Regions from separate parts of the Neorhizobium sp. T7_12 genome, predicted to be linked through region 1. Evidence: riboswitches for the same ligand, from Rfam matches in the RefSeq annotation. Region 1 holds a riboswitch; the other holds the start of a gene.
What was found. Region 1 has a riboswitch for cobalamin ahead of C5J26_RS12400 (aromatic ring-hydroxylating dioxygenase subunit alpha). Riboswitches for the same ligand answer to the same signal wherever they lie in the genome.

Region 1 (4,458 bases):
TTTGCGACCGGATCGACGTCGCGGATGCGGTTCATCCGTTCGAGCGAGACGATCAGGTCGCTGCCGCCGGTACGCGGGGTCTGCCCCCCGACGAGGCCGGTATTGCCGGTCTGGGGCACGATCGGCGTGCCGGTTTCGCTCGCAAGCTTCAGGATCGCCGACACTTCCTCGACCGAGCCCGGCTTCAGGAGCATCGGCGAAGAACCTTTGTAGAGCCCGCGGCCCTCGACGAGATGCGGCGCAAGATCGTTGGCGTCGCGCAGGACGTGGTTCTCACCGACGATCGCCGCGAAGCGGTCGAGAAGCTCTGGGTTCGGCCCTGAAATGTCCATCGGCGTCTCCTCCTCTTTAGCCCCGGCTTATTCCCGCGGGGCGGCCGCCCTCGCCAGCCGGTCGTTGATCGCCTCGCCGAGCCCATGGTCGGGAATGGGCGTGACGGCGATGCTGGAGGCGCCGGTGGCGTCGGCGCGCTTCAGGTAATCGAACAGATTTGCCGCCGCTTGCGCAAGGTCACCGGACGGGCTCAGGTCAAAAACCGCCGCGGCGAGTTCCATTCCCTTCACTGGAGCGGAGCCGAGCCGGATCAACGCCTCGCCGGCCTCGACATGGTCGGCGTTGAGCCTCACCGCTGCACCCGGCGCATAATGAGAGGCCAGCATGCCGGGAGCCTCGATGATCGTCACCGGTCCCTCAGGCCGGATCACCGCAAGACCGGTTGCCTTCTCGATCTCTTCCGCGGCTACCCCGCCCGGTCTCAGCAGCCGGATCACGCCGTTCTCGACGCGAACGATGGTCGATTCGACACCGACCGGAGCCGCACCGCCGTCGATGATCAACGCCAGCTTCTCGCCCAGGTCGTCGGCCACGTGGCGCGCGCTGGTCGGGCTCACCTTGCCGGACGTATTGGCGCTGGGGGCCGCGAGTGGCTTTCCGAAGGCGCGGATGAGCTCGGAAGCAAAGCCCTTGGGAAGCCGGATGCCGACCATATCGAGCCCGGCCGTCGCCAGTGCATGGATGCCGCTTTCGGGCTTCAGGGGAAGGATCAGGGTAAGGGGCCCAGGCCAGAAGGCTTCGGCAAGCTTTCGCGAGATCGGATCGAAGTCGGCATAGCGCTCGGCCATGTCGAGATCCGACATGTGGCAGATCAGCGGGTTGAAGCGCGGCCGGCCCTTGGTCTCGTAGATGCGGGTGATGGCGGCGGGATTGGTGGCGTCGGCTGCAAGTCCGTAGACCGTCTCGGTCGGGATCGCCACGGGAAGGCCGTCCGCAAGGATGGTGCAGGCTTGGGCAAGTGCGCCGTCGTGATCCCGGGTGATGTCGATGATTTGAGCCGTCATATCCGCCCGTCAATAACGCGGACCCGGGCGTCTTCAAAGCTTTTTGATGATCTCGCGGAGCATTTCGTTGGAAGTGCCGAGCATCAGCACGTTCTTGATGGCTTCCATCGGATCGTTGGTCTGGAACAGAAGGCCGTTCTTGCGGATCGTGCGGTTGATCTGCAGCGGTTGACCCGCCTCGCGTTCGACCGCAACGGCAAAATACATGCGCGAATTGGCCGGGCTGATATGCTCGAAGAACGTTTCTTCCTCGCCGATCTTGGAGAAGAAGTTGGCGATATAGAACGACCAGCTCACCGGGCCGCCGCGTGGAAGAAACGTCCTTGCCGCCGTGACATGGCAATAGCCGAGATGCGGCCGTTCATCGAGCGTGTGGTGGAAGATGATCTTCGGAAAGTTGATCGAGCGATGGAAGGAGTTGATCCGGTTGTGGCTCGTTTCCCCAGCTGCCTCGAGCCTTTTGCCCGTGCGCTCGGCGACTTCGTTATGGGTGAGATAGCGGCGCTCTTCCGGCAGCCAGACCGGATTGTAGCGGGAGCTGCGCCCCGTCCGGAGGAATTCGGAATGGGAAGCAGTCTTCACTACCACCGGCGCCGGAGGCGGTGGTGGAGGGGCTTTGTAGTAACGGATCTTTCCCTTGGCCTGCACGGTGGCATCGCTCCCATTCACGCCGGGATTTTATGGCTTATCCCTTAATGACAGGTTTCGCTTTCGCGTGGCTGGAGTGTTGCATTTTGGGCCGTTTCGCCGCTGTCGCCAACGCGGTTGCCGATGTCGCAATGTCGCCTATGCGACACGCTCGCTCGATGATTATATCCGCCTCGATCTCGAGGTGCCGCCTGACTAGGGAAGGCGGAGAATTGGGAAGCCGGCAGGGTCTTTAGAAACCCTAATCTGGCGCTGCCCCCGCAACGGTGGTGGAGCAATAAGGCACGGCATGAGCCACTGGGAAAGAGCCGCAAGGGCCACCCGGGAAGGCGCCGAGCCGGTCCCCTGAACGGGACAAGCTCCTGAGCCCGGAAACCAGCCTCGGGATCAAAAATGACGACCGGACGCGGCGGGCGTTCGGGACAGGGTGTTGGGTGGGCCTTGAGGCCGGCCGGCATTTCCATGTCCTTCCGCTGTCCACATTGACGAGGAAGATAATATGGAAATTCGCAATCAAGCCCTGCGGCAGCTTAAGAACCGCCGTGAAGGCTTCAGCCTCGAACAGCCCTTCTATACCGATCCCGCCTATTTCAAGCTCGATCTGGAAATGATCTGGTATCGCGACTGGCTGTTCGTCGGGCATGATTGCGAGCTGCCCAAGGCCGGAGCCTATTTCACCCTGCAGATCGGCGATTATCCGGTCGTCGTCGTGCGCGGCCGCGACAACCAGATCCGGGCGCTGCACAATACCTGCCGCCATCGCGGCAGCCGCGTCTGCACCAAGGAGCATGGCTCGGCGGTCCGGCTCGTCTGTCCCTACCACCAATGGACCTACGAGCTGGACGGCTCGCTTCTGGTCGGCCGCCAGATGGGCCAGGACTTCGACAAGACCCAGTTCAGCATGAAGAAGGTCCATTGCGAAAGCGTGGCGGGCTTTATCTTCATCTGCCTTGCCAACGAGGCGCCGGATTTCGCGCCGGTTCGTGCGGCGATCGAGCCCTATATGGCCCCGCATCGCCTCTCGGAAGCCAAGGTCGCGCACCAGTCGACGATCATCGAGAAGGGCAATTGGAAGCTCGTCTGGGAAAACAACCGCGAGTGCTACCACTGCGCCGCCAACCATCCGGAGCTCTGCCGCACCTATCCGGAATCGCCCACCGCGACCGGCGTCCAGGGTGCCAAGGACGATCCGGTCATCGCCGCCCATTGGCAGCGTTGCGAGGAGGCTGGGTTGCCGAGCGAGTTCCGCATGGACGAAACCGGCCAGTTCCGCGTCGCGCGCATGCCGCTGATCGAGGATGCCGAGAGTTATACGATGAGCGGCCGCAACGCCGTGCAGCGCAAACTCTCCGAGGACGTGACGATCAACTCGATCGGCACCATGCTGCTCTTCCACTATCCGAGCAGCTGGAACCACATTCTCGGCGACCATGCGATTTCGTTCCGCGTCACCCCGCTGGGGCCGGAGGAAACGGCGGTCACCACAAAATGGCTGGTCCACAAGGATGCGGTCGAGGGCGTCGACTACAATCTCGAAGAACTGACCCATGTCTGGAACATGACCAACGACCAGGACCGCCAGATCGTCGAGGAAAACGCCTTCGGCATCCGCTCGCCCGCTTATGAGCCGGGTCCCTATTCGCCACTCCACGAAGGCGGCGTCATGCAGTTCGTCGAATGGTATTCGAACTTCATGGTCAACCGGCTGCAGGGCGACCAGGCGCAACTCTCGATCGTCGCCTGATCGCCAATTCGTGATCTGCGGTGATCGGTGCCGGGTACGTCTTCAGGAACCGAAACCTGCGTCTGGCGTTGTTTTCCGATTAAAAATCAGAATGAGGAAACACACCGCATGAACGCCTTTCGTCTACGTCTGACTGCGGCGGCGGTTGCCATCGCGACCACCTTTGCCGGGCTTGTGCCAGCGCAGGCCATTCAGATGCCGGCTCCCCCGTCAGGCATTTCGGCCGCCGGCGATGTCACCAATGTCCAGTACCGTCGCGACTTCCGGCGTGACCGCTATGGCTGGTATCGCGGCCACCGCGGTTATCGCGATCGCCGGCCCGGCTACCGTTACTACAACGGGTTCTGGTTCCCGCTCGCCGCCTTCGGCGCCGGTGCCATCATCGGTGGTGCCATACAGGCCGACCGGGGCGGCTATTCGAGCCGTCACGTCGCCTGGTGTGAAAGCCGTTATCGCAGCTATCGGGCCTGGGACGATACCTATGCGCCGCGCGCCGGCGTGCGGGCACGCTGCATCTCGCCTTACAGATAAGCAAGCGTTGGCCACCTCTACGCCAAGCCCGGTCGCGGCATATGTCAGCGGCCGGGCTTGCTTCGTCGCGGCGCACGTTAATTGCGCATTCAGGATGAACTTCCTAAGGTTGCGGCAAAATTGAAATTCACTGCATACTGAAATAATTGGCTGTCGAAAATTGAAACATAGACAAGGGATCTGGGGACCTAACATGAC
Region 2 (4,458 bases), on a different contig from region 1:
GCCTTCTGGGCTTCCGCGACTACGTCAACAAGAACGGCTTCAAGTCGGTCGTGCTCGGCCTCTCCGGTGGCATCGACAGTGCCATCTGCGCGGCGATCGCCGTCGATGCGCTGGGCGAGGAGAGGGTGCGCACGGTGATGCTGCCCTACCGCTACACCTCCGAGGATTCGCTGAAGGACGCGGCCGATTGCGCCAAGGCGCTCGGCTGCCGCTACGACATCGTGCAGATCGCCGAGCCGGTGGACGGTTTTTCGTCGGCGCTGGCCGACCTGTTCGAAGGAACCGAGGAGGGGATCACCGAGGAGAACCTCCAGAGCCGCGCGCGCGGCACGATCCTGATGGCGATCTCGAACAAGTTCGGCTCGATGGTGGTGACGACCGGCAACAAGTCGGAAATGTCGGTCGGCTACGCGACTCTCTACGGCGACATGAATGGCGGCTTCAACCCGATCAAGGACCTCTACAAGATGCAGGTCTATGCGCTGGCCGCCTGGCGCAACGAGCACCTGCCGCCGACGGCTCTTGGCCCGAGCGGCGAGGTGATCCCGAAGAACATCATCTCCAAGGCTCCGTCCGCGGAACTCAGACCCAACCAGACCGACCAGGATTCGCTGCCGCCCTATCCGGTGCTCGACGATATCCTCGAATGCCTGGTCGAGCTGGAAATGGGGACCGAGGAGATCGTTGCCCGCGGCCACGACATCGCAACCGTTCACCGGATCGAGCACCTGCTCTATCTCGCCGAATACAAGCGGCGCCAATCGGCGCCGGGCGTCAAGATCACCAAGAAGAACTTCGGCCGCGATCGGCGTTATCCGATCACCAACCGTTTCCGCGATCGGTAGGAGAGGATCATGGCCCTGCGCAGCTCGGTCGAGATCTTCAATATCCGGACGAGGATGATGCGGGTGGTCTGGCAGACGGAAGCCCTGTTCGAGGCGCCCAACTGGTCGCCCGACGGGCGCTACCTGATGCTCAACAGCGAGGGGCTGATTTATCGTCTGTCACCGGAGGGTGATGATGGACCGGAACTGGTCGATAGCGGCTTTGCCCGCCAATGCAACAACGACCACGGCATTTCGCCGGACGGTTCGCTGATCGCCATTTCCGACAAGGTAGAGTTCGGCAAGTCGGCGATCTATGTCCTTCCCGCAGGCGGCGGCGTGCCGCGGCTGGTGACCCAAAACCTGCCGTCCTACTGGCATGGCTGGTCGCCGGACGGAAAAAGCTTCGCCCATTGCGGCATCCGCGGCGACGAGTTCGACATCTATACGATCGGCATCGAAGGTGGCGCAGAGACGCGGCTGACCTTCGGCGAGGGCCGCAACGACGGGCCGGATTTTTCGCCGGATGGAAAATGGATCTATTTCAATTCCAGCCGCACCGGATTGACGCAGATCTGGCGGGTTCCGGCCGCCGGCGGCGTGGCCGAGCGGATCACCGATGGCGGTTACGGCGACTGGTTCCCGCATCCGTCACCGAAGGGTGACAAGATCGTCTTTGTCTCCTACGACGCCGATGTCTTCGACCACCCGCGCGATCTCGACGTCCGCGTCAGGCTCATGGACATGGACGGCGGCAATGTCGAAACGCTGTTCGAGCTTTTCGGCGGGCAGGGCACGATGAATTCGCCGAACTGGTCGCCGGATGGCGATGAGTTTGCCTATGTGCGCTATTTCCCCGTCGCATGAGTGCCTTGCGCGGAGGATAGCGTAAGGGCATAACCGATCCTGTCAGGTGCCGGCGACAAGCCGGAGAATCGGGAATCCGGGGTGGAACCGGAACGTGCCCAACGCTGTGAGGTGGACGCTCGGCCGCAGGATATGAAAGCCACTGGGAAACCGGGAAGGCGGCGGTTGAGGCGGATGAAGCCAAGTCAGAAGACCGGCCTGACAAGATAGACCAGCCCGCGCGGACGGCGGAAAGGTTTCGGACCTCTCCTTGCTTCTGAAAGGCAGGGGAGCGACGGCATTGTTGGGGACAAACGATGCAGCCTGATCCTTTCGCGCATGCCTTGCTGCCTGCCGGTGAATTTTCGAAGGCCGAGCGTGCGGCCGTCTACCGGGCGATCGAGACGCGCCGCGACGTGCGCGACCAGTTCCTGCCCGATCCGCTGCCGGACGACCTGGTAAGGCGGCTGCTTGGCGCCGCGCATTCGGCACCCTCGGTCGGCTTCATGCAGCCCTGGAATTTCATCCTCATCCGCGATCAGGCGGTACGGGAGGCCGCCCGGGCTGCCTTTTCGCGTGCCAATGACGAGGCCGTGGAGATGTTTGCCGAGGAAAGCCGCGACCTCTACCGCAGCCTCAAGCTCGAAGGCATCGTCAAGGCGCCGCTGTCGATCTGCGTCACCTGCGATCCGGATCGTGCCGGCCCGGTCGTGCTCGGCCGCACCCACAATCCGCGCATGGACGTCTATTCGACCGTCTGCGCCGTGCAGAACCTGTGGCTTGCGGCAAGAGCCGAGGGCGTCGGTGTCGGTTGGGTCAGCATTTTTCGCGAGGAGGACGTGCGTGCACTGCTGGGCATTCCCGACTGCGTCGAGATCGTCGCCTGGCTGTGCCTTGGTTATACCGACCGGCTCTACGCCGAGCCGGAATTGGCGCTCAAGGGCTGGCGCCAGAGGTTGGCCCTGGATGAGCTGATCTTCCAGGATCGCTGGGAGAACCGCTGATCACTGCTGCGGCTGCGGTCCTGCCGATTTCGGATTGCTGAGGTCGATATCCGCTTCGGGCAGGAAAGCCGGCCCGACAGTGCGCACCTTCTTGTTTGGATCGTATGGCCGCTCCGGCGGCGGCGTGAGCACCGGCGGCTGGAGCGCGGCCTGCGGCTTTTGCGGGCGGGTCTGCAGTTTGGTAATCCCGGAATAGGGTTGCTCTTCTCTCGGAAGTTCGATGCCCGGCACCTTTCGGCGGTCGTCGACAACAGGCGGCAGCGGCTCGAAGGAGGGGATGCAGCGCTGTTCGCGAATGGCGGCGAGAATGGCATTCCGCTCTTCCGAGGGCAGGATCATCTGCCGCGAACTGTTCCGTTCCGCCGCCAGCGCGTCGCGGCTCTGCTCCATTCTTTCCAGCGCATCCCGCATCTGGCCGCAGACCTCGGCATTCGGGCCACCCAGAACCACGACGCTGCCATTGCCGCAGCCGGCTCGGCGCATGTCGACCCGCAATTCCCGGATATCGGTATTGTATTCGCCAAGCTGCTGGGCGTAGCTGCGCGCCGCAGACGTGTTGCCGATGATCTGCGGGCTGTTTCCAAGTTTCCGGTAAAGGGCTGCACAAACGGCAGGGTCCCCCGCCAGCGCTGCGGCAGGCAGAAGCAAGAGCGGTATGGTCAGCAGGCCGCGAAGCGGTATCGGCAATTCCGGCATCCTCTCCTAATGGGAGATGGCATCATGGAACGTGCCGGTTGATAATCTCATAAAGCCGCGATCACCGCACGGTGAAATCGATCCCAAGCGCCGTTCGGGCCCCCGAACGGCGCTCGCGCCAAAGCACGAGAAGATGGCAACTCAGGATTGAATCTGCAGATTTGGCTGCGAGGCTTCCACGACGGCGAGCGCCGCCATGTTCACCACGCCGCGAGACGTCACCGAGGACGACAGGATATGCGCCGGCTGGGCCGCCCCGAGAAGAATCGGGCCGACATGCAGAGCGTCCGTGAGGTTGCGGACCAGACCGAGCGAGATGTTTGCCGCATCGAGATTCGGGAAAACCAGCAGGTTGGCTTCGCCGGTCAGCGAACTGTCCGGCATGGCCCGCTTGCGCAGTGTTTCCGACAATGCCGAGCCCCCCTGCATTTCGCCGTCCACTTCCAGCTCCGGCGCCCGCTGGCGGACCAGCTTCAGGGCAGCCCGCATCTTCTGGGCGCTTTCCGAATCGCGCGAGCCGAAATTCGAGTGGCAGATCAGCGCCGCCTTCGGGGCGATGCCGAACCGGCGGATTTCCTCTGCCGCCAGAATGGTGATCTCGGCGATCTCCTGCGCGGATGGATTGTAATTCACGAACGTGTCGGTGAAGAACATCGCGCCGCGCTGGGAGATGACTAGGCTGAGGCCCGAGAAGGCACAGACGCCCGGCCGCTTGCCGATGATCTGGTTCACGTCGCTGAGATGCTTGTCGTAACGTCCTTCGACGCCGCAGATCAGCGCGTCCGCATCGCCGCGCTTGACCGCCAGCGCACCGATTACCGTATTGTTGGTGCGCACGATGGTGCGCGCCGCTTCCGGATTGATGCCTTCGCGGCCGACCAGGGCAAAATATTCATCGACATAGTCGCGATAGCGCGGATCGTCTTCCGGGTTGACCACGGCGAAATCGACATTCGGGCGGATCCGGATACCGAAACGGGCAAGCCGCGCCTCGATGACCGAAGGACGGCCGATCAGGATCGGGGTTGCCGTCTTTTCCTCGAGCAGAACCTGAGCGGCGCGCAGCACCCGTTCGTCCTCGCCCTCGG

Region 2: linked by a shared signal. The riboswitch ahead of bluB (5,6-dimethylbenzimidazole synthase) and the one ahead of C5J26_RS12400 (aromatic ring-hydroxylating dioxygenase subunit alpha) in region 1 are both predicted to bind cobalamin.

The regions. Positions count from the first base shown of each region.
Region 1 is NZ_PVBK01000004.1:171,154-175,611, reverse strand. Features, by position in the region: gene C5J26_RS12415 (FAD-binding oxidoreductase) at 1-332, opposite strand, end outside; gene C5J26_RS12410 (L-threonylcarbamoyladenylate synthase) at 360-1,337, opposite strand; gene C5J26_RS12405 (DUF6656 family protein) at 1,371-1,985, opposite strand; cobalamin riboswitch at 2,151-2,384, shown strand; gene C5J26_RS12400 (aromatic ring-hydroxylating dioxygenase subunit alpha) at 2,485-3,729, shown strand; gene C5J26_RS12395 (BA14K family protein) at 3,838-4,260, shown strand; gene C5J26_RS12390 (BA14K family protein) at 4,454-4,458, shown strand, end outside.
Region 2 is NZ_PVBK01000002.1:513,141-517,598, forward strand. Features, by position in the region: gene C5J26_RS08500 (NAD+ synthase) at 1-845, shown strand, start outside; gene C5J26_RS08505 (TolB family protein) at 861-1,691, shown strand; cobalamin riboswitch at 1,719-1,908, shown strand; gene bluB (5,6-dimethylbenzimidazole synthase) at 1,988-2,674, shown strand; gene C5J26_RS08515 (hypothetical protein) at 2,675-3,370, opposite strand; gene C5J26_RS08520 (NADP-dependent malic enzyme) at 3,512-4,458, opposite strand, start outside.